2 regions of the Oceanobacillus sp. FSL K6-2867 genome follow, and region 2 is predicted to be linked to the other one. Evidence: riboswitches for the same ligand, from Rfam matches in the RefSeq annotation. Region 2 holds a riboswitch; the other holds the start of a gene.
What was found. Region 2 has a riboswitch for cobalamin ahead of NSQ77_RS20470 (DUF4430 domain-containing protein). Riboswitches for the same ligand answer to the same signal wherever they lie in the genome.
Positions count from the first base shown of each region.

Region 1: it holds a riboswitch for cobalamin, as region 2 does, so the genes downstream of both, NSQ77_RS17970 (acyl-CoA dehydrogenase family protein) here and NSQ77_RS20470 (DUF4430 domain-containing protein) in region 2, are expected to answer to the same signal.

Region 1 covers NZ_CP150144.1:3,715,825-3,728,192, reverse strand. Annotated here, with positions in the region: gene NSQ77_RS17985 (enoyl-CoA hydratase/isomerase family protein) at 1-509, shown strand, start outside; gene NSQ77_RS17980 (CoA-acylating methylmalonate-semialdehyde dehydrogenase) at 665-2,125, opposite strand; gene NSQ77_RS17975 (NAD(P)-dependent oxidoreductase) at 2,152-3,018, opposite strand; gene NSQ77_RS17970 (acyl-CoA dehydrogenase family protein) at 3,027-4,709, opposite strand; cobalamin riboswitch at 4,920-5,114, opposite strand; gene NSQ77_RS17965 (hypothetical protein) at 5,321-5,785, shown strand; gene NSQ77_RS17960 (hypothetical protein) at 5,859-6,797, opposite strand; gene NSQ77_RS17955 (3D domain-containing protein) at 7,055-8,347, opposite strand; gene NSQ77_RS17950 (dicarboxylate/amino acid:cation symporter) at 8,759-9,982, opposite strand; gene arsC (arsenate reductase (thioredoxin)) at 10,471-10,890, opposite strand; gene NSQ77_RS17940 (arsenic transporter) at 10,928-12,217, opposite strand; gene NSQ77_RS17935 (metalloregulator ArsR/SmtB family transcription factor) at 12,242-12,368, opposite strand, start outside.
Region 2 covers NZ_CP150144.1:4,213,943-4,226,310, forward strand. Annotated here, with positions in the region: gene NSQ77_RS20465 (ATP-binding protein) at 1-1,760, shown strand, start outside; cobalamin riboswitch at 1,834-2,023, shown strand; gene NSQ77_RS20470 (DUF4430 domain-containing protein) at 2,174-2,608, shown strand; gene NSQ77_RS20475 (ECF transporter S component) at 2,613-3,128, shown strand; gene NSQ77_RS20480 (RNA polymerase sigma factor SigX) at 3,221-3,763, shown strand; gene NSQ77_RS20485 (hypothetical protein) at 3,753-4,946, shown strand; gene NSQ77_RS20490 (ferredoxin) at 5,064-5,315, opposite strand; gene NSQ77_RS20495 (helix-turn-helix domain-containing protein) at 5,422-6,498, shown strand; gene NSQ77_RS20500 (ATP-dependent DNA helicase RecQ) at 6,513-8,063, shown strand; gene NSQ77_RS20505 (CPBP family intramembrane glutamic endopeptidase) at 8,050-8,616, shown strand; gene NSQ77_RS20510 (hypothetical protein) at 8,628-8,948, shown strand; gene NSQ77_RS20515 (genetic competence negative regulator) at 9,252-9,830, shown strand; gene NSQ77_RS20520 (D-alanine--D-alanine ligase) at 9,877-10,806, shown strand; gene NSQ77_RS20525 (Glu/Leu/Phe/Val dehydrogenase) at 10,924-12,204, shown strand.

The sequences.
Region 1 (12,368 bases), 500 kb from region 2:
ATGGAGCTGATGCTTTTATTCCAAGTGAGCATTTAACCCCATTGCTTGAGCAAATTAATACAATTGATTGGCATAAGGAACAGAACCAACCCGCTGCACTTGATGACGTTGTCCAAAAATTTAAATCAGATCCAGAAGAAGGAAAACTTGCTACTTTACAGAGAGATATTGATAAACATTTCGCTTATCCTACTATAGAAGAAATTATTAATTCATTAGAAGCGGATAATGATGATTTTTCCATACAGACAAGAGAAACATTATTATCTAAATCAGTCGTATCATTAAAGGTTACCTTGAGGCAACTAATCGAAGGAGAAACGAAATCACTAAGGGAATGCTTAGACACGGATTTAATCGTTGCTGCCAATTTCCTAAGATCAGAAGATTTTTATGAAGGTGTTCGGTCGGTAGTAATTGACAAAGACCATAACCCAAAATACATTTACAAACAACTATCCGAAGTGTCTTCATCAATGGTTGATTCTTTTTTCCAAAGCTCATACTGATTATAGCACTCATTAAAAACCCGAATCCCTTAGCTAGGGGGAATCGGGTTTTCTGCTTTCTTGTGGTTTTCAAATTGCCTGAATTTCCTCAGGTGTATTTTTAATGCTGAAGGTGCAGGAAGTCCTCCTTCAACTAACAGAATCATCACTTTTCACTAAAACCATCGCTCTGTTACTACTTTTTTCCGCGTGTAAAATTGAACGCCATCTTTTCCATTCGTACCTAAGTCTCCGTAGAAGGAAGCTTTATTTCCAGCAAATGCGAAAAATGCCATTGGTGCAGGAACATTGACATTGATGCCAACCATTCCAGCATCAATTTTTTCACGAAATTGCTGTGCACTCTTTCCGCTATCCGTATAAATGACAGCCCCATTAGCAAATTTCGATTGATTTGTTACCTTAATCCCTTCTTCTAAGTCTTTTACACGTAGCACACTCAGCACAGGTGCAAAAATTTCGTCTTGCCAAATTTTCATATCGGTTGTAACATGGTCAAAAATCGTAGCACCAACGTAATAACCTTCTGCTGTTTCCTCTTTAATATGTCTGCCATCAACTAATAAATCGGCGCCATCTGCAACACCAGAATCAATATAGCCAATGACTCTTTCTTTATGTGCTTCACGAATAAGTGGACCAACAAAGGTGTCCTCATTCATGCCATCTCCTACTTTAAGCCTTTTTGTTTCTGCCACAAGCTTCTCTAAGAATTCATCTGCAATATCATCTACAACTGCAACAACGGAACATGCCATACAGCGTTCTCCACTGCTGCCAAATGCAGCACCAATTACACCTTGAATTGTTTTTTCTAAATTACAATCCGGCATAACGATTGCATGGTTTTTAGCACCAGCAAGCGCCTGTACACGCTTTCCATTAGCTGTACCAGTTTGGTAGACATGTTTTGCAACTGGCTCTGAACCGACAAAGGAGATTGCTTCAATATCTGGATGCTCCAGGAACCGATTTACTACCTCTTTGCCTCCATTTACTAAATTTAATACACCTTTCGGAAATCCTGATTCATAAAACAGGTCAACCAATCGTTCTGCAAGTATTGGTGTTCGCTCCGATGTTTTTAACACAAATGTATTACCACAAGCGATGGCTAATGGGAACATCCAGAGCGGAACCATCATTGGAAAATTAAATGGTGTAATCCCTGCAACGACACCGATTGGATATCGCCAAATAGAACCATCAATTCCCTGTGCGATGCCTGACAATGCGTCACCCATCATCAGATTTGGCGTTGATGTTGCTAGTTCAACAACTTCAATTCCACGCTGCACCTCCCCTTGTGCATCCTTATAGGACTTTCCATTTTCCATTGTAATAATTTTTGCTAACGCTTCTTTTTGCTCTTTTAGTAAATGAAGATAGTTAAATAATAATCGCGTTCGGTTAGGAACAGGCACAGCTTCCCAATCGTCATAAGCCAATTTTGCTGCAGCTACTGCCTCGTCAACTTCTGCTTTACCTGAAATCGTAACCTGTGCGATTGTCTCTCCTGTAGCTGGATTTGGCACTGTCATCGTTTCTCCACTTCCAGCTTCCACCCAGCTGTCATCTATAAAATTTTTCATAACCTTTACATCTGAAGAAATCATTGTTTTGCCTCCTTTTTATTGGATTGTTATTTTACTTGTTCATAGAGCACTGCCATGTCCTGATCGCCGTAACCTTCTTGTTCAACTGACCGATATAAATGGAGTAACGATTTACTGATTGGTAAAGCAAGGTGACTTTCGTCTGCAAGCTCCATTGCAAATTCGAGATCCTTTCTCAGCAGTTTAAGAGAAAATCCCGGATTATAATCGTTCTCCGCAATAAAACTCTTATAGTTTCGTTCGTATATCCGACTCTGTCCATAGCTCACATTCAACATGGAAAACAATTCATCTAAATCAATATTCTTTTTGCTTGCTAGTTGTAATGCTTCACTGACTCCAGCAGTGTAAAAACCAATCAATAGATTATTAATCAACTTTACCGTCGTTCCACTATCGATTTGCTCATTAACATGGAATATATTCTCTCCAAGCACTTGAAAAACTGGAAGCACTTCATCATAGACATGCTGTGATCCTCCAACCATTACAGTTAATGTTTGGTTTACAGCGCCTATGACTCCCCCACTCACAGGGGATGCCAAAAAATCAAGGTTATGCTCTTTACAAACCTCTGAAATTTTTACATTTAACGCAGGAAAAACTGTACTTGTATCTACTAACGGCTGTCCTGGCTTGGCATTCGTAATTAATCCTTCTTTCCCTAAGTAGACCTCTTCCACTGCTTTTACCGACGGAAGACTCGTCAGGATGAGTTCACTTTTTTCTACGACCTGTGCCACAGATGAAGCAATTTCCCCACCTGCTTTTTTCAAAGAGAGTGACGCTTCTTCATTTAAATCGTAGCCCATAACATGATACCCTGAGTTAACCAACCCAGCTGACATTGGCAGCCCCATATTCCCTAAACCAATAAAACCGATATTCTTCATATACTCCCTCATTTCTTATATCCATTATTTGAAATTACTTCCATTGCTATCTTACGCTTCTTGTCAATCAAGTTGGAATACATCGGCAATGCAAAATTGTTTATTTCATCTAAGAACTCTCGCTTTTTAGCATCATCTGAAACAACCGAGGATATAATCGCAATGGTATTCCTTTCAACCTCGAAATACCCCTCTTCACAAATTACTTCTGCCATCGTTTCTTTTAAATCTTGATTTGATTTTGTTGTTCGAGCAGTTAACTGTACAGATTCCATTACGTAAATTTTTTTGATGATATCCGCAAGCATTCGTTGAATTTCTTGATCATCTTTAATGATATCACCTTCTTTGGTAACCGCTTTCAAAATCATGTTTAATAGCTTGCTGGAATAGCGGATAAATAAGTTTTGAGAATGGTTTTGTGTTTCTTCCAGTTCAATTATCGATTTATCATTACGATACAATTTCAAGAAAGATCTTACAATTGTAAGGCGATTAATCTCACTTGTTCCTTCAAATAATCGATTAATTCTTGCATCCCGGTATAAACGCTCTACTTCATATTCTTGCATATATCCGTAACCACCGTGAATTTGTAAGGCTTCGTCTACAACATAGTGCAAAGCTTCCGATGCATAGACTTTATTAATCGAACAATCAACTGCATAATTAGAAAGACGAGCAACAATGTCTTCTTGATTTGATAAGTTGGTTTGCAGATTATCTAACCTATTCGCTGTTACATACGCTGTACATTCAGCTGCAAAAGTTGCTAAAGTCATATTTGCCAGCTTCTCTTGAATCATTGTAAAATAGACAAGCTCCTGATTAAATTGCTTTCGTTCCTTTCCATAATTTACTGCAAACGACAGCGCTTGTTTTGCAGTGCCTACATTAGCAAAGGCAAGCTTTAGACGAGCAAGATTTAATATATTAAGTGCAATGAGATGTCCTTTCCCAACTTGACCAAGCACTTGATCAGCTGACAGCATAACATTATCCATAATCAAGGTTGCAGTTGATGAGCCTTTAATGCCCATCTTCTTTTCTTCTACCCCGATTGAAACACCGGACATTGATCGTTCTACAATAAATGCTGTAATACCATTTTTCGTTTTTGCGAACACCACGAAAACGCTGGCAATATGGGCATTTGTTATCCATTGCTTTTCACCATTTAATACCCATTCATCACTGTTTTCAGTTAAAACTGCAGTTGTTTCTGAAGCCAGTGCATCTGATCCAGCATTTGATTCTGTTAATGCATACGCACCAACCCATTCGCCAGATACAAGCTTCGGCAGATATTGTTTTTTCTGCGCCTGTGTACCAAAATATACATATGGAAGTGTTCCTACACCTGTATGAATATTGAAGGACACACTAAATGATGCACCATAACCTATTCGTTCAGCAATTAAACCTGCAGCTTTTTTGCCCAGATTCATACCCCCATATATTTGGGGAACTTCTGCACCTAATAATCCAAGATCTCCTGCGTTGCGAAATAGTTTTTTAGCAAGTTCATAATCATACGATTCAAGCTTTGTCATATTTGGTGTTACTTGTTTTTGAATAAATTTATCAATGGTTTTAGCAATTAGATTTTCTTCCTCATCGAGGTCGACAGACGTGACTGATTGCTCGCTCGGAAATAGCGTATGCTTTTTAGTTGTCTCAACCTTCTTCACATGCCCGCCTCCTTATTAAAAGAACATAGTCTTACTTTTAAATGTACTTGTTTTTCAGTCAACCCACTTCAATCCCTTGCAAAATCACATAAAAAATGCACACTAACATTCCATATGGAAGTTGTTAGTGCGCATGATAAAAAACAAGCAAACTTGTTTTAAAATTACAAGGCTTCATAATACACGTAACACCTCCTATCCTCGTAGGAATAAATGCCGCTAGATATAGGCAGGTCTCCTGGCTTTAGATCATCGCAATTCGAACCTTCCCATTTTACAACAATAAACAGTGGTATCCATCGAATTGCTCCCTATTACAGTTGCGGGACAGCGTCGGGTTTTCACCGAACTTCCCTTTTAAGCAATAAAATTAAATTTCATTGCACCTACATCTTCAAAACTATTCAGTTATTTTTAAATTATAGCACTCTTCTTTTAAATTAACAACATAATCACGCTTTGAATTAAAGAGCTCTCATCAACATCATTTACAATTTTCAAACCAGCCGCTGATTTTCTTATTGATTCACTACGATAAATTCTTTAATCTATGCATAGGAACTACTAATTATTTCCACACTACATTATGACACAAATAAAGGAGGGAACGCATGAAAAAAATAGGGTTTTTGTTTATACTATTTCTCGTATTTAATCTCCTAACGGGCTTTGAAAATCAAAACAAGCTTGAAATTACAGATACAGAAATAACGGTTATTCAATCGGAAGGTATATTACGTTACGATTTCAAAATCAAAAATAATGGCGAAATACCAATTGAAAGTGATTTTGATTATCCTGGACAGCATCCGTTCGGAATTGAATTCGTCATACAACCAAATCAGAAATTATCTGAAGTGATGGTGATGGAGAAGCATACAAATTATAATAAGATGTTATCTTTAGGCAGCGGATATTCCGAGTATTTCGAACCAAATACAGAAATGTCTGTTCACTTAGAATATAAAATAAAAGACGATGTGGAGCCTGAAAAAGTACAAGAATTTGCATATGATGCGACATTACTTATTCTAGACGGTGTTGATATTGCAGCAGAATTTTCATTGGAAAAATAGAATAAAAGCTATATTATTATTAAATACCTGACACCTTCCTTTTCTACATCTGGCAGTTAAGGAAGGTATCCATTTATAGTTGCTCTATTAGCGCTATTTTATCTGTTTGGATGGCAGACAGCTCTATTTCTTTTTCTGTCAAGGACGTTTCTAATTTCCGTATAATCGATACAACGCCAGCATGCTGGTCCCTTGCTTGTTGTAAAGAGTCCTGAATTCTCCCCTGAACCATCCAATCAACAATTAAACCATCAAAGAAAAAGTCAGCAAATTTCAGCATTCCTGAAATATCGATTTGCAAGTCTGTTACTTCATCGACATCTAATAATTCTTTTTGAAAGCTACGCATCCTCGTTTGTGCATGATGGATATGATCTGTCGCTTTATCAATATGGTCATGCTTAACCATACTCGAAGTCATCCCACCACCAAACATATCAAATGTCCCCCAACCTTCTGCACTTTCAAGGGAACCCATTGCATTATTCAGTGCATGTTCTACATCATAGCCTGCTTCAATCGCTTCATTTAACTCTGTGATGTATGCTCCTATATCGCCTTCATGATCATTTAATTCAAATAAACGATTTCCGAATGCAGCATCTTTTTCCTTAATAATTTGTTCCTTCGCAGACAAAAGAAACTCATAGTCCTTATCTGCAGCCACGACTCCTTGCAATTTATGATGCAATTCATTTATGGAATAGCTAATCTCATCTTTGGTTTTTTCTGCTTCTTCAAGCTGCAGCTGTACCGCAATAGCTTCCTGCTTTTCTTGTCTTAGCTTTTCATGCTTCGATCCAAAAAGTGTTTGTATTAAATTTGTTATTCCAATCCGTTCCAGCTTCTGAACGTCTTTTTTCTCTGCAATAAGCTGCTCTTCTAACCTGCTAATCTCATTTTCAACCACTACTAATTCTGTCTCATAATCTGCAAGCTGCTTCTCCCACTTTCGTTTTTTGCTCATTGCACTTCTTACTTGGATGAGCTGCTCATTTATCTCTTCATACATATAAATCGCCCCCTAGAATGGTATGTCCTAATTCTATCTACGTAAAAGCAGGGTGCTAAGTTTCATTATTAGCTGTGCTTAACTCCTTTTCAAGCATTCATTTACAATACAGTTATCCTCTGGGCTTTCTTAGAAGTCTTTAGCATAAACTTTAGATAGCTGACCTTTTGCAGTAATGTATGCAAAAATAAACTTATTCTTATTTGCAAAAAAAGAAAGCATCCGATTTAACGGATACTTTCCTTTAGTAAAATCGTTTATTTTACAATGGTAACTTTTACTGTACGAACTCCCCATTTATAAGCATCAGCTTGAGTTGGTACAAACACATCGATTTTTTTCCCTTTTATTGCACTGCCGATATCACCGGCAATAGCGTGACCATAGCCTTCTACATCAACAATACTGCCCAATGGAATAACACTTGGATCAACGGCAATTACTTTTGCATTTGGATTTTTACTAAGATTAATTCCAGTTGATGTAACACCGGAACCTCCAGCACTCTTAACCGTATATGCAGTCGATGTCACCGTAAAAGTTTTGCCATTAGAAGCGGATTCCTTCTTTTTAGATTCTTTTTTCGGTTCCTTTTCCGGCTCTTTCTTCTCTTCAACTTTCTTTTCTTCTTTCTTCTCTTCCTTAGCCAGCTGCACTATTTTACCCTCATCTGCAGGCTTATCTTGAGCAGAGGCAACTTGCGTTTTAGCAGGTTTTTCGGATTCTTTCTCCTTCGCTTTTGCTGCTTCTTTTTCTTGTTCAGCTTGTGCTAATTCAATTTCACGCTGTTCTTTTTCTTTTGCAATTTGCTGTTTCACTTCACCTTCCAATGAAGCAAGTGTACTATCTTCTATCTGTAATTCATCTGCCATCGCGGCTAATTGGTGTTGCTTTTGTTCCAATGATGATTTTTGTTCTTTATTTTGCTCTAATTGCTGAGCAATCATGGATTGTGTTTCTTCTTGTTCTGCTTTTAGCTCATTTAATTGATCTAGTTTATCGAATACAGCTGCTTGTTTTTCTGCTACTAATTGGATATCTGCCTCTTGCTGCTCAATTAATGCTGCATCCGAATTCGCAATTGTGTTCACTGCTGTCACTCTTGAAATAAAGTCACCAAAGCTTTGTGAACCGAAGATTACTTCTAAGTAACTGATTTTACCGCCTGATTGCTGTGTAGAAACGATTCGATTCTTCAAGATTTCATATCTTTCTTCAATCTTCTTCTCCAATTCTTTCATCTCTTCTTCTAGAATCGAGATTTCTTCTAATGTATCGTCAACCTTATTTTCTGTTTCACTCAACAATTTCTTATTTTCTTGTAAAGCTGTATCAACCCGCGCTATTTCATTTGTTAATGTCTCTAACTCTATGATAACATCTGCAATTTCACTTTCAGCTTCTGTCAAATTTTCATTAATAATTGAGCGTTGCTCACGAATTGTTTCTAATTCGCTTGTACTATCTGCAAAGGCCGGGATACTAAAAAACGAACAACTTAAACCAACAATCATCATAACTGCGATTAGTTTTGCTAAGGTTCTATTCAAATTGACTCCCCCGTTTTCTAATTCACGACTACGTCTCTCTATATAGACAAGAAGATAGAATCGGCTTGTCTGCAGTTATGTGAATTATGTATTTTATACTATTTTTTTCCTAATCTAGGCTTGTTGTAGTATAACATTATCAAATGTCATAGATATTATAGTTATATTACAATTATATTTCACAGGGGCTTATGATTGTTTTGTTACATTAGCAGATTTGCAGAACAAACAGAGGGTGAGAGCTGATTAACAGAATAACTGAGGGTTTCATTGATTTCATGAATAAACGAATATAATATCAGCTTATTTATTGCGATATTATGAAAAAAAATTGTAAACAAAAAAGCAACCTCCATGACAAACATCTGGAGATTGCTTTATTTCTTAATTAGCTACTATTTTTTTCAGTGCTTATTTTGCTTTTAAGCTGGATCGCTTTTCATTTTCCGAGATGATATAAGCACAAGTTGCATCCCCTGTAATATTAAGGGACGTTCGAAGCATATCCAGTAATCGATCGATACCAATTATAAGAGCAATTCCTTCAACAGGGAGACCAACCTGCTGTAATACCATGGCAAGCATGATTAAACCAACTCCTGGAACCCCTGCAGTCCCCACACTGGCCAAGGTGGCAGTTAAAATAATCATGATGATAGCAGTAAAATCTAAATGGATTGCATATACCTGGGCAATAAAAACTACAGCTACAGCTTGCATTATCGCAGTTCCATCCATATTAATGGTTGCACCTAATGGCTGTACAAAGCTGCTGATTTCTTTACTGACGCCTAAATTTTCTTGTGCCGCTTTCATGGAAACCGGAAGTGTTGCATTCGAGCTCGACGTACTAAAGGCAACAGACATTGCTGGAAAAAATCCTTTATAAAATGCAAATGGATTTCCTTTTCCAAGGAACCAGATGGCTATGCTGTAAATGACTAGCGCATGAATAAACAAGCCTAATATAACTGTTCCCATATATGCTCCCATTGAACCAATAGCATCTAAACCAGCACCTCCAATTGCAGAGGCTATTAAAGCAAAAGCACCATATGGAGCAGCTTTCATAATTAGGTTTACTAGAAACATTAGTATTTCGTTTGTTTGTTCAAACAAACGATTGATGCCTTGTGTTTTCTCACCTAAGAAGGCAAGAGCAACCCCAATAAAAATTGCAAATGCGATAATTTGCAGCATATCTCCTGCCGCCATTGAACTAATCGGATTATCCGGAATGATATTAATAATTGTATCCATTACAGGAGGTGCTTCGCTTGCTTCATAGCTTGCATTTCCTATATCAAATACACCTTCTGCACCTGGTTTTATAAAAAATGCCAATGCAAGACCGATACAAATAGCAATTGCAGTAGTAACAAGGAAAAATGAAATCGTCTGCAAACCTATTTTCCCTAATTTAGCAGGCTCTCCCAAACCCGCAGTTCCAAGTACAATCGATACAAATACAATTGGTACAACAATCATCATAATTAAGTTTATAAAAATCTGCCCTACTGGTGTCAGCACATAAATATCGATATTCGAAAACATGCTTTCTGGTACAAAGGTGAGTCCCATCCCTACTATGATACCAAGTATAAGAGCTATTAATATTTTTTTCGTTAAGCTCATATAGCTGTACCACCCTTCTTAATTTAAGTTAAGAATCAAATGGTTCCTTTGAATCTACTGTATGGCTAACGAATAACTATTATCTGATTAGATATACTCCTAAATAATTTTATCCCCTCCCAGCTTTTGTTTTTTGAGGTAAACGCTTACAATGATGTTGATTAATTTTGTTCTCTATTGCTTATCATCCAAGGATTTAGAGTTTTACAACTTATAAATTAATTTGCTTTTATCCAGCCATACAGTTTCTAATTTCTATGACCTTTTTTAAGATTTAAGAACCAAATCATTTCGAAAAATTTTATAATTCATGAAATTATTATTATCCCAATAACATAGCTAATATGAAAATTGAATAGTAGATTATTTCCTCATCTTGATTTGTTCAAATGCTTATTTAGAGAAATTTCAACTGTTTACTTCCGTATAGTAGTGATAACAAAAATTAACTTAAAAAGGCCCTGTTAATACTCAAGGCCTTTCACATTTTATTCACCTGCAGCTGCAAATCGTTTAATTCGCTCTCCTATCTCATCGCGAACACGCTGGAATACTTTCCATATTTCCTCCCCGCTGCCTTCTGCTTTTACAGGATCATCGAATCCCCAATGCGCACGCTTCACATGTGGTGGTGTCATTGGGCACTTATCAGCAGCATCCCCGCAGAGCGTAATTGCCAGTGTAGCATCGTTCAGGAATTCTGTATCAATAATCTCTGATTTTTGATTTGAAATATCAATATCAACTTCATTCATTGCTTTTATTGCGTTGGGATTTAATCCGTGTGATTCAATCCCAGCACTTCTGACTTCCCAATCATCTCCAAGATATTTCTTTGCCCAGCCTTCAGCCATTTGACTTCGGCAGGAATTTCCAGTGCATAAAAAGTAGATTGATTTTTTGGTCATTATGATGCTCCTTTTCTTTCCCAATTTTATTTTTAAGTTAAAAAATTAATAGTGTAACATATAAGCCGAATAATGTTATGAAGAGTATTGGCAACGTTAAGAAAATGCCTGTTTTAAAATAAGTTCCCCATGTTATTTTGATGCCTTTCTTTGATAACACATGAATCCATAATAACGTAGCAAGTGAACCAATCGGTGTAATTTTTGGACCTAGGTCCGATCCAATCACATTTGCATAAACTAATGCTTCTCGGATAACTCCACTCGTATTTGTATTCGCAATCGCAATAGCATCAATCATAACGGTTGGCATATTATTCATAACAGAAGATAGGACTGCTGCAATGAATCCCATTCCTATTGTTGCAATAAATAATCCCTGTTCTGCAGAATTCTGAATAAGATCAGCCAACAGATTTGTCAGTCCTGCATTGCGCAGACCAAAAACGACGACATACATGCCAATTGAAAAAAATACAATATTCCATGGTGCATCTTTGATGATTGCTGTTGTATTGACAATTTTACTTTTTCTTGCCATTTGCATAAAGAAAATAGCGATGACACCTGCAGCTAACGATACAGGGATTTTAATAAATTCACTCGTTAAGTAACCAATAAGCAGGATTCCAAGTATATACCAGGATAATTTAAACATTTTGGGATCTCGAATTGCTTCTTTCGGCTCCTTTAATTTAGATATATCATAGGTTTCAGGGATGCTTTTTCTAAAGTAGATTAATAACACAACAATCGTCGCAGCCAAAGAGAACAGATTTGGAATAATCATTCGTGATGCATACTCCGTAAACCCAATATTGAAAAAGTCTGCAGATACGATATTTACCAGGTTACTTACAATAAAAGGTAATGAAGTTGTATCGGCAATAAAGCCACTAGCCATAATAAAGGGAAAAACCATTTTCTCTGTGAAATTTAAATTTCGTACCATTGCAAGCACAATTGGAGTTAAAATTAATGCTGCTCCATCATTTGCAAAGAAAGCTGCAACGACAGCACCAAGCAGACTGATATAAACAAACATCTTTATGCCATGTCCCTTTGCAATTCGTGCCATGTGAAGGGAAGCCCATTCAAAGAATCCAATTTCATCTAGTATTAAAGAAATAAGTATAATTGCTACAAATGTTAAGGTTGCATTCCAGACAATACTGGTCACTTCAATAACATCGTCAAAATTGACTACACCCACTGCCAGTGCAAGTACTGCACCTCCGATTGCTGACCAACCAATGGATAATCCTTTTGGCTGCCAAATAACTAAAATCAGGGTGCCTAAGAAAATTAAAATTGCTAAAATAACCATAAACGACAAAACTTTTACCTCCAGTTAGCGACACATAATCCGCACACCTTTTTCTTTTAGTTCTATTAACTTCTCATCTTGATTTGGCAATTGTTTTAAAATCATTTTGACAAAAGAATAATATTCATTATTTTTATCTGTCGAATAAAAA
Region 2 (12,368 bases):
GGCGTAGTGTAGTTGGAAAACTCTCATTAACCATTCTGCTGCTGGTTGCATTTGTTTTATTCGTTTTGTCATTTTTTCTAATGGAGTTCTTTGAAAATTTCCATATACTTGAAGCGGAAGATGATATGCTGCAAACGGCGACAAAAATTTCTACTCTCGTTGAAAGAGATGAGGATAGAGAATTTATTGAGGAAATGACTGAGCTATTAAAGGATCCATCTAGCCGAATTGTAATTGTATACGAGCAGGACGATCTATGGACTTCCACTAGCAGTGATGAAGATTTAATGCAAGCTGAAGAGCATTGGATTCAAGAAAGCGAAGAATTTAGACAAGTTCTTTATAATCGCCGGGAAATAAAGAAACAAATTTTTCTGCCTGATGAGGATAATGAAATTATGATTGTGGGATCACCAATTGAATCGGGCGGAGCAATCTTTGTTTACCAATCGTTGGATGCAATTTACCAAACAAAAGCACAAACTTCAAAGTTGATTCTTCTTAGTGCAGGGATTGCAATTATGCTGACTACATTCTTTGCTGTCTTTTTATCGACAAGAATTACTTCTCCACTGATAAAAATGCGGGAAGCGGCATATAACCTTACCAGAGGCGAATTCAATACTAAGGTTCCTGTTTTGACACATGATGAAATTGGCGAGCTTGCAACAGAATTCAATCGCATGGGAAGACAGCTGAAATTCCATATTAATGCACTAAGACAAGAAAAAGAACAATTATCAAGTATTGTTAGTTCAATGGCAGATGGTGTCGTAACGATAAACCGAAATGGTGATATTCTTGTTATTAATCCACCAGCCAAAAAATATATGGAAAACTGGTACTTCGAGAATGATATTACAGATGACCAAAACCGCAAACTTCCCAGTGAACTTAATGAAGCACTTCAAGAAGTTTTTGAAAGTGAACAGGCTGTGCTTCGGGAAATTAGCCTGCAGGGCAGAAGTTACGTTATGTTAATGACACCATTATATGATCAATCCTATATTAGGGGTGCGGTGGCGGTAATTCGTGATATGACAGATGAAAGAAGGTTAGATAAGCTGCGTAAAGATTTTATCGCAAATGTTTCGCACGAGTTGCGTACACCAATATCAATGCTCCAAGGATATAGTGAGGCAATTGTAGACGATATTGCAGATACTAAAGAAGCTAAAAATGAACTTGCCCAAATAATCCATGAGGAATCATTGCGCATGGGCCGACTTGTAAATGAACTTCTTGATCTAGCGAGAATGGAAGCTGGGCAAATACAGTTAAATTTAGAGACAATAGAAGTAGAATCATATGCAAAGCGGGTTGTTAATAAATTCAAGAGTTTAGCTGCTGATAACGGTATTGAGTTATCTCTATTATTGGCCATCGATGTTCCAGAAGCAATATTTGATCCAGATCGAATTGAACAGGTTTTTACAAATCTTATCGATAATGCGCTGCGTCATACTTCAGAAGGCGGTAAAGTCCAAGTAACAATAGCCAATCGTGAAAATGAACTATATGTGGAAATTGAAGATAGTGGCAGCGGGATTCCGGAAGAAGATTTACCATTTGTTTTTGAACGCTTTTATAAAGCAGATAAATCACGAGTTCGTAATAAAGAGAAAAAAGGTACAGGATTAGGGCTATCTATCGTGAAACATCTCATTGATGCGCACCATGGTGTGATTCTTGCTAAAAGTAAGCTAAATCAGGGTACTGCTTTCAGCTTTAGACTTCCGCAAAATAAACACAATCACTAGAGCTTTTCTATTCTAATGTGATATGCTATGATAATTTTTGAACTGGGATAAAACATATATATTGAATTTGGATATTCATAGAAAATGCAAAGGTGAAAGTTTCCTTCTTTTTCTTAGAATAGGGAAACCAGTGAGAATCTGGTACTGTCCTCGCAACTGTAATTGATACGAAATAAGCAATGCCACTGTAATTATTTACGGGAAGGGCTTAAAGTAGGTTTGAATCATCAGTCAGTAGACCTGCCAAATTCAATTTGCATCTCTCAATGCTCCCGAGGTATGGTGATTGAGACATTCGAATACATATAGCTTTTTGTCTATAATTATTTGTTTGTCTACAAATCCGGCTCATAGGAGGAGCTGGATTTTTTTAGTTCATAAACATTTCCAGTTACAAATAAAATGGAGGAGGAATGAAATTGAAAAAATGGATTTTCCAGTTTACGGTCACTCTCATGACAATTGGATTGCTGTTTGGTTGTTCATCAGACGACAATACAAACCAAAACACGTCAGTAAGCACAAATAATTCATCACAGTCTGAAGAAGTTGCAGAAGATTCGGTACGTATTACTGTTTCTATCAATGAAGGGGAAGAATATGTAGCTGAAGAAGAGATCGAGATTGAACAAGGCGATATTCTGATGGATGTCATGGAAGAGAATTTCTACATCGAAACTGAGCATGACGGTCAGTTTATTACAAGTATAGAACGGGTTGCAGCTAGTGATGAAGAGAAAACTGCATGGATGTTCTTCGTAAACGATGAAATGGCAACAGTTGGTGCTGGTGAATATGAGTTATCTCCTGGAGATGTTGTTGTTTTTGATTTACAATCCTGGGAATAACTAAATGAGCACATATAGACTTACAATTCTTGCACTACTAGCGGCTTTGGCTGTTGGCGGAAGATATATCTTTCAATTTATTCCGAACGTACAGCCTGTCACAGCGTTAATTATTATTTGTGGTATTATACTTGGTCCAATGTCCGCTCTATTATTAGCAATTTTAACTACATTTCTTTCAAATATGCTCTTGGGTATGGGCTTATGGACAATTTGGCAAACCGTCTCCTGGGGAATAATTGGGTTAATAAGTGGACTATTAAGTAAAATGCTAAAACGTGTACCATTTGTTATTATTGTCCTTTTTGCAATATTTAGTGGATATTTTTATGGCTTCATTATATCGTTAACCACATACCAGGTTACAGGTAAGTTTTGGCCATATTATATTGCGGGACTTCCTTTTGACACAAGTCATGCAATTGGCAACGCAATTTTTATAGTGCTTCTGTATCCGATTATCTCCTTTTTATTTAAAGAATATGCATATAATAGGTTTGACATAAAAAATACCGACTGATTTCAGTTGGTATTTTTTCTTCATATCCATTATAGTTTAGTTGAAACCTTTTTAGATTTATAACGACTATATAATTGAACGGGAGGGTCTTTATGAAGGCCGTTTTCGATAAATTTTATGATACCTACCATCAAGACCTTTTCCAATACATTTTCTATATGGTGAAAGACAGAGAGACGACAGAAGACTTGGTTCAAGAGGTTTATATAAAAGTGTTAAAATCATATGATAATTTCAAGGGTGAAAGCAGTGAGAAAACATGGCTTTTTTCAATTGCACGACACGTTACGTATGATTATTTCCGTTCATTAAAAAGGAAAAGAGATCGAATATATGAGTTCTTTAATTGGAATGATAAGGGTTGTTTAATACCTGATTTAAGCAAGCTTCCAGAAGAAGTCGCCGAAGAAAACGATCAAATCAAACAAGTGTATACATACTTAAACCATTGTACACTGGACCAAAGGAATGTAATAATACTTCGTTATTTGCAATCCTTTTCCATACAAGAAACTGCTGAAATACTTAATTTTACCGTTAGTAAGGTGAAAACGACTCAGCATCGTGCATTAAAGGCATTAAAAAAAGCGATGGTTGAAGGCAACAAGAAAGGAGGAGATGCTAGTGAGAACTAATAAGGAACTTGAGAAAATAATCGCTGACATAAAACAGCTTCCTGTAATCAAGGATAAAACAGATAAATCGGAATTATACACTCGCATCTCTTCGGAAATGAAAGATAGTCAGAAAGTGAAACCAAAAAGGAAAAGACAGATAAAAGCAGTTCCTGTTTTAGCAACCGTGTTGGTAACTGTACTTTTAGCAATAATTCCATTTATACTCTATAACACCTCCAATCAACAGGCAGACAATGCCATTAATCATAACGCAGCTGATACGTATAGTACGGAAGAGTCGGGAAAGATGGAGAGCAATGATGAGCAAGAAGCCAATTCTGGAGATATAGCTGACGATAACCAGGAAGAATCTTTAGACGAATCCACTGAGATTCGGATGGCGATGGATCAAACCCCAGCTCAAAGCCATGTTATTTCTGCTGATGAGGGTGGAACACTTATATATGGTGCCGTCGCAGATGCGAATAATCAATACATTATACCGGTTACTTTTGTTGCAGAGGGGTCTGTAGATGTTGCTGCATACTATAACCAATTGGCAGCACTTATTCAAGAAGATACGTGGAATACGGCTGGCTATTTACTTGAAGGAGCTTCATTTGAACTAAATAGGGAAGATAGAGAGGTGTTTATTGAGCTTGGAGATGAATTTTCAATTGGAGAAGGTTCAGCAAATGCATATGTGTTTGAACAGATGCTTGAAATGATGTTTACACCACTAGGTATTGAAAAAGCCATTTTTAAAGGTGGGGTTGACTTAGGACCAATAGGGTTTGTAGAAGAAATGAATTTGCATCCAGATAAGGTGGTCTACAAACTTTACAATAAGGAATTTTTGATTGCAGTGCCAGCTTCAAATGACCTATCAATTGAAGAGGCAATTAGTGAAATGAGTCAAAATGATCCTGATTTTAATATTAAGCAAACTATTCCAAACGAAATCCAATTGGAAGTTCAATCTAGTGGCAATCTTTTAGAGCTGACATTCGTTGATGAGCAAGTATTCACTGATAAACAGGATGTTTTAACAATGGTAGAAGCCATATTAATGACTGCAAAAAGCTATGGATTTGAAAAAGTACAATTTCAGAATTCACCATTGCAGCAAGTTAGTAAATATAATTTTTCCGATCCTATAAGGGTTCCTAAGGCAGCCAATCCTGTTGATTTAAGGCGATAAATAAACGATAAAATTAAAAAAGTGTTTTTGAAAATATATTTTTCAAAAACACTTTTTCCATGTATACTAGTATCAACAAGTGACCAATCCAGAAGCATTGCTAGGATAATCTTAAACTTATGCTTCAATATATTTTAATGGATTACCATGAAACGGTTTTTTTGCGATTTTAATGGAATCAGTTGGACATCCTTCATATGCATCGATTAACTCTTCCTCACAGCTTTCAGGGATAACAGAAGTACCTGTATTTTCATCGACGAGAACGTAAGAAAGCCCTTCATCATCATAGCTGAAAATCCTGGGAGCAGCCGCACCACAAGCGCCACAGGCTATACATGTTTCCTTGTCTACAATGGTGTACTTCATTCTACATTTACCTCCTAATACAAAAGCCTTCATTCTATTTTAAAGCTGAATTCCATCCATTTCAATAGTCTAGCTGTATGCATTTTAAAAAAGGGAGTTGTCTTTCTTGTTTTTTGAGAGTATTTTATTACAATGTTTTTCCCAGCTTAATGGTGAAAGATCTGCATCAAGCGTATTTCATTTATTAAATGGAAATAAATCGATTCAAACTATTCAAGATGCACATAGCTATCAACTAGATCCGTTTTACGGTATTTATCGACATTTAAAGAGGAACTTATTCAATCAAAAAGTGTCTTCCTTGTTGGAAGAAGGATATTTATATGAGTTGGAAGGTGAAACGAAGACTTTACGAATAACAGAAAAGGCATTACAATTTCTGGATGAGACCAAGCAGCAATATCCATTCGAGTATTTTAAGGGAATGCGATACAAAGAAACAGCAGATATGTTTCAATTACGATTACTGTTGCTTATCCAAACATTAACCAATACAAAAATGAAGTTTTATCATTTTATTCCGATAACTGATCAGCCATCCGTTGAAAAATGGGTTAAACAAATTTACAGGAAATTAAAAACAAATGAGACGCATGCTCTGCAGGCGATTTATCAAGAGCTGCATCAGTTGTTAGATGTATTCCCAAATAGCTATGCCGATTTATTTGTTGATCGTTTAACAGGCTATAAAGCATACGGTAAAAGTTCGAGCCAACTAGCGGCATTATATAAACTCCCGATTATGGATGTGCAACTTTTACTGACGGGCATTATCCATAAGATAATTCAAACAATCGAAAATGAACGAGAGAAATATCCTGTTTTTTCTTTTTTATTAGGTGGCTTAACAGAGGAAATTCCAATTACGAAGTCGGCTAATCAAACTTATTATTTGTTGCAAAAGAAGTATACGCTCGATCAAATAGCACTTATGAGAAATTTGAAAATCAATACAATCCATGATCATATTGTAGAAATTGCTTTATATGACCCTTTATTTACTTTAGATCATTACATAACAAAAGAGAGGCAGCAACAAATTATCGACGCAATCAATCAGAAACAAACGTTTAAATTGAAAGATATTAAGAAGACTGTACAGGATGACATTAGCTACTTTGAGATACGACTTGTTTTGGCGGCAAAAAAGAACAGAAATACAGAATCAAGCAGATTCTATTGAAATAGGGTGATAAGATGCAACAATACATGCTTGGCCTAGAGGAAGCACTCCAAACGTATTTCCATTATGGTACATTCCGAATTGGCCAAAAGGAAATTATCCAGGATGTACTAGCAGGCCATGATGTGCTCGGGATTTTGCCCACAGGATCTGGTAAGTCAATCTGTTACCAATTGCCAGCCAGAATCCAAGATGGTTTAACAATAGTCGTTTCTCCCTTAATCTCTTTAATGATTGATCAGGTAAAACAGCTGAAGGCGGCTAACTTTAAGGAAGTTGTTGCCCTTAATAGCTTTATGACTCCTGGAGAAAGAAGAAATGTCTATCAAAACCTTGCCAGTTATAAATTGATCTATGTGTCTCCTGAGCTATTACAACAGCGAGAACTTATAAAAAAACTGAAGCAAGTATGTGTGCGCTTGTTTGTGATCGATGAAGCACATTGTATTTCCCAGTGGGGGCATGAATTCAGGCCGGATTATTTAAAACTTGCCGCAACGATTAAAGAGCTGAATAACCCTACTGTGCTTGCGTTAAGTGCTACAGCAACACCAGAAGTTCAAGCTGATATTATGAAGGTGCTGTGTAAACCGGAAATGATAAAGCGAATTTATCCAATGGACAGAGAAAATATAGCATTTATTCTGGAAGAGGTCGCAAATGACGAAGAAAAGATTGACAGACTTATATCCATGTTTAATACGTATCACGTTCCATCTTTGATTTATTTTACTAGTCGTGCAGCGGCGGAAAGCACTGCAAGTATTCTATCGCAGCGACTTGCAAATCGGGAGGTTGCTTTTTATCATGGTGGCATGGATCAGGTAGATCGTGTCAGTATTCAACAGCAGTTTATGAATGATCAATTGGACATTATATGCTGTACGAGTGCATTTGGAATGGGGATTAATAAGAGTAATATTCGTTTAATTATTCACTTCCATATCCCATTACAGCTTGAAGCTTATATTCAAGAGGTTGGTAGAGCTGGGAGAGATGGTAAATCCAGTGTAGGTGTATTGCTATTTTCTCGTAGAGATGCTATCATTCCAAATCATATAATACAACATGAACTGCCGGATGAAAATGATTTGCAAAATGTGTTCCATTACTTATATTCAATCAGCCAAACCTCAGGGAAGATTCCGATAGATCAACAAATCGAAGAACAATTACAGTTAAATGAAATTCATTGGAAATTTTTTAAGTATCAGTTAGAAAAACATGGTATGATAAACAATAATTATATTATCTATCAAGAAAATAATTGGAAGTCAGCCTATCATTCGATTGAGCAAGTGATTAGAATGAGGATGCAGTATAAAGAAGAAAAACTTCAAGAGGTACTAAGCTGGGTACAAAGTAAAGACTGCCTGCGAAGGGATCTCTATAAATCTTTTCAGGAAACCTATCCAAAATCGATGTATCAATGCTGCAGTAATTGTGGATTTTCATGGGCTGAATGGGAACCAGAAAACACAAACAGTACAAAAATAAAACATGCAGACTGGAGAAGACGTCTTAAAAATTTACTGTTAGTTGGAGAAGTTCATGAAACAAACTGAAATAATTAATCAACTATCAGATGCAGAGTTAAAGAAACAGCTTTTTCTATCACAAGGTATTTTTGTATTCGTTAGTATTATACTAAGCCTCTTTTTTTTCGAAAGTTTTTTTGATTGGTTACTTTACTTTAACTGGAATTTTCATGAAGTTTTGATATATGGAGCTGTTCCCGCTTTAGTTATTGTTGTAATTGATATTATTCTAATTTGGACTGTTCCAAGAAAGTATTTAGATGATGGCGGTATAAATGAAAGAATATTTCAAAAACAATCGATTTCTTTTATATTTATAGTAGCACTAACCGTAGCTATCTCAGAAGAGTTATTATTTCGGGGAGTAATACAAACAGTATTTGGTTATTTTGTTGCTAGTACAATTTTTGCTCTTGTACATCTTCGTTATTTAAAAAAACCAGTTTTATTTATTTCGGTTGTTGGAATTAGCTTCTTAATGGGATATTTATTCGAGATCACTGGTAATTTACTTGTAACAATTACTACCCATTTTATTGTAGATTTTTTATTAGGTTTAGTGATTCGCTTTATAAAGTGAGGTGCTTTACATTGAATGTAAAATCAGAAGAACCAAAGGATCAAGCAGATGAACTACGTAGTTTATTTCAAGAAATTGAAAAAGAACGGTCCACTGAGGAACAATTGGAAAATAAAAATTCTGTGCAGGAAAGTGAAGCAAAGCGAGACATCGATATTTTAAATCTCCCGCCAAGGAAGGAAATCCATTCAAAGGATAATCGAACAAGTCTTAAATTAAGCGGTCCGCTTATTCGATTGTTGATAGTGATTTTCGTTTTAATTCTTGGACTGGCTAGTGCATACTACATATGGGGGAATGAACTTTGGTTACTAATAGAGGGACTGTCCTAACATCGAATGATTAAAGCTTGTGTATACAAGGCACGTCATCTCCCTTAGAGTTCGCGGAAAAAGTTATCATCTTGCAAAAATCGAATCATACTATAAGTAAAAGTAATGTTAACAAGAATAGTACTAGAACATTAGAACTTTTTCGTCAAAAGTATGTTCTTTTAAATAGATTTAAGAATTTGTGCTGTGCTGTTCAACAAATGGTGAAGTTGCATATAATATATGAAGTGTTTTCCATTATAATTCGTTGTTATAATGAAATTAGAAAACCAATTAAAAGCGCCTAAATGAGGGGGATGCAGTATGCGTATTGAACGTTTATCAAATGACCAATTTACGATTTTTTTAACGTTTGATGATTTGATTGAGCGAGGTTTTACTAAAGATGACCTCTGGCATGATGCATCGAGCGTCCGCAGCCTTTTCAGTGATATGATGTATGAAGCAAGTTCAGAATTAGGTATTGAACTCGAAGGGATATTACTCGTACAGGTTCATCTAATGCAGGCACAGGGAATGCATATATTTGTCACACAACAAGAGGAAGATATGTATTGGGATGATGATTTCATAGAAATGAAAGTTACACTTGACGAAAGCAAGGAACTAATTTTTTCTTTTGAGGAATTTGAATCGGTTATCCAGGTTGCATCCTACTTATCACCATTAAGGATTGTAGGTGGTAAAGTATACCATATGGATGAACGTTATTATATGATTTTAGATGAAGATGACTTATCCGAAGTAAATAAAGAGGATATTATAGGGATTATGTCGGAGTATTCAAACCCAAGTATTGTGACATCCTATCGGTTGCATGAATATGGCAAAATTATTTTCGATTCACAAGCAATCAAAAAAATCATCAAGATATTTTATTAACACAGCAATGTAGAGTAATATTGGATGTCAAGGGGAGTGCAGAAAAATGAAGATAGCAGTATTATATGGCGGTATTTCAGGGGAGCGCGAAGTTTCGCTCTCATCAGGAAAAGGAATTATAGCAGCCTTAGAAAAAAACGGACATAAAGTTATTGGCATTGATTTTAATCCGAATCAATTACAGGAGATTATTGAATTAGATGTAGATTTAGTGTTTATTGGACTCCATGGGAAATATGGGGAAGACGGAAGAATTCAAGGATTATTGGATATGCTTGATATACCTTACGTTGGGTCAGGTGTTCTTGCTTCTGCCTTAGCGATGGATAAAGCAAAGGCGAAGCAAATTTTTAATATGAACTATATTCCACAAGCTAAAAGTGAAGTTTATAGGCTTTCTAATCCGGATCAAGTTGAACAAATTGCGAACCAAATAAAAACAACCTTCACACCGCCATTTGTTATTAAACCAAATAAAGAAGGCTCCACCCTTGGGCTGACAATTGTTAGAGAAACTGATCAAATTAAGGAAGCAATTACGAACGCTCATGAAAGTGATGACACCATTTTAGTAGAGGAGTTCATTTCTGGCAGAGAACTGACCGTGGCCGTTATGGGTCCCGAGGGAAAAGAATTCGCTTTGCCAATCATCGAGATTATTCCGAAAAATGCTTTCTATGATTATGAATCAAAATATGCACCAGGTGGAAGTGAGCACATTGTTCCAGCAGCAATAGATGAAAAAATAGCGGATAAGATTAAAAAATACGCAGTTCTTGCTCATCAATCACTAGGCTGTGAAACATATTCAAGAGTCGATTTTATCTTAAATCAAGATAACGTTCCTATGATACTGGAAGTAAATACATTACCAGGTATGACACCAACCAGTTTGTTTCCCGATGCAGCGAAATCGATTGGCATCAAATACCATGAAATGATTGAGAAATTTGTAGAACTAACGACGGGGCAATAATAGCTTAAACAATTTCAAAAATGGAACCTATTTTTATTGCATATTTAAATTGAAAGTGTATACTAAACTCTGAGTGGGCTATACAAAACTTTTATATATATTGTAGGAGGTAAGTTCATGGTAGCCGAAAAAGCAGCAGATTCTATCAAAGAAAACCAAGAAAATACAGATGTATTAAGTTCAACACGAACTGTTGTAAAAACTGCATTAGAAAAATTAGGTTACCCGGAAGAGGTTTATGAGTTGCTCAAAGAACCTCTGCGTATGATGACGGTTCGCATTCCAGTACGTATGGATGATGGATCGGTTAGAGTATTTACCGGATATCGTGCACAACACAATGATGCAGTAGGTCCGACAAAAGGGGGAATCCGTTTTCACCCAGATGTGACGGAATCAGAAGTAAAGGCTCTCTCTATTTGGATGAGTTTAAAAGCGGGTATAGTTGATCTTCCATATGGAGGGGCAAAAGGCGGAATTATTTGTGATCCACGTGAAATGTCTTTTCGCGAATTAGAAGCATTAAGTCGTGGTTATGTCCGTGCGGTTAGTCAAATAGTTGGACCAACTAAAGACATCCCCGCCCCAGACGTATTTACAAATTCTCAAATTATGGCTTGGATGATGGATGAATATAGTAAAATAGATGAATTCAATAGTCCCGGCTTTATTACGGGAAAACCAATTGTTCTAGGTGGTTCCCACGGTAGAGAATCTGCTACAGCAAAAGGTGTTACGATTGTTTTAAATGAAGCAGCGAAGAAAAAAGGTATTGAGTTAAAAGGAGCAAGAGTAGTTGTTCAAGGGTTTGGAAATGCTGGCAGCTTCTTATCGAAGTTTTTGCATGATGCAGGCGCAAAAGTTGTTGGTATCTCTGATGCTTACGGTGCGCTTCATGATCCGGATGGACTAGATATTGATTATCTGCTCGATCGAAGAGATAGTTTTGGAACCGTAACCAAGCTATTTAACAATACCATTTCAAATAAAGAATTGTTTGAGCTGGATTGTGATATTATTGTTCCCGCGGCTGTAGAAAATCAAATCACACAAGACAATGCACATAATATTAAGGCAAGCATTGTTGTAGAGGCTGCTAATGGCCCGACAACAATGGAAGCTACTAAAATTTTGACAGAACGTGGAATTCTTTTAGTTCCTGATGTATTAGCATCTGCTGGAGGGGTTACCGTGTCATATTTTGAGTGGGTGCAAAATAACCAAGGTTATTATTGGTCTGAAGAAGAAATTGATAAAAAGCTTCATGAAATTATGATTAGATCTTTTAATTCTATATATAACACAGCTGAAACAAGACGTGTGGATATGCGTTTAGCAGCATATATGGTAGGAGTACGAAAAATGGCTGAAGCATCAAGATTCCGAGGTTGGGTTTAATGCAAGCTTTTTAGCTTCGTGTTTATCAATTGATAATCCATATGTAAATAAAAAACTCTTATTGGATAAGAGTTTTTTATTTTAACATTGAAATATATTCTAATTTATTATTCCAAATAATCCCGCCGGATATATATGTAATTTTAATCAAAGGAAGTGCCTTA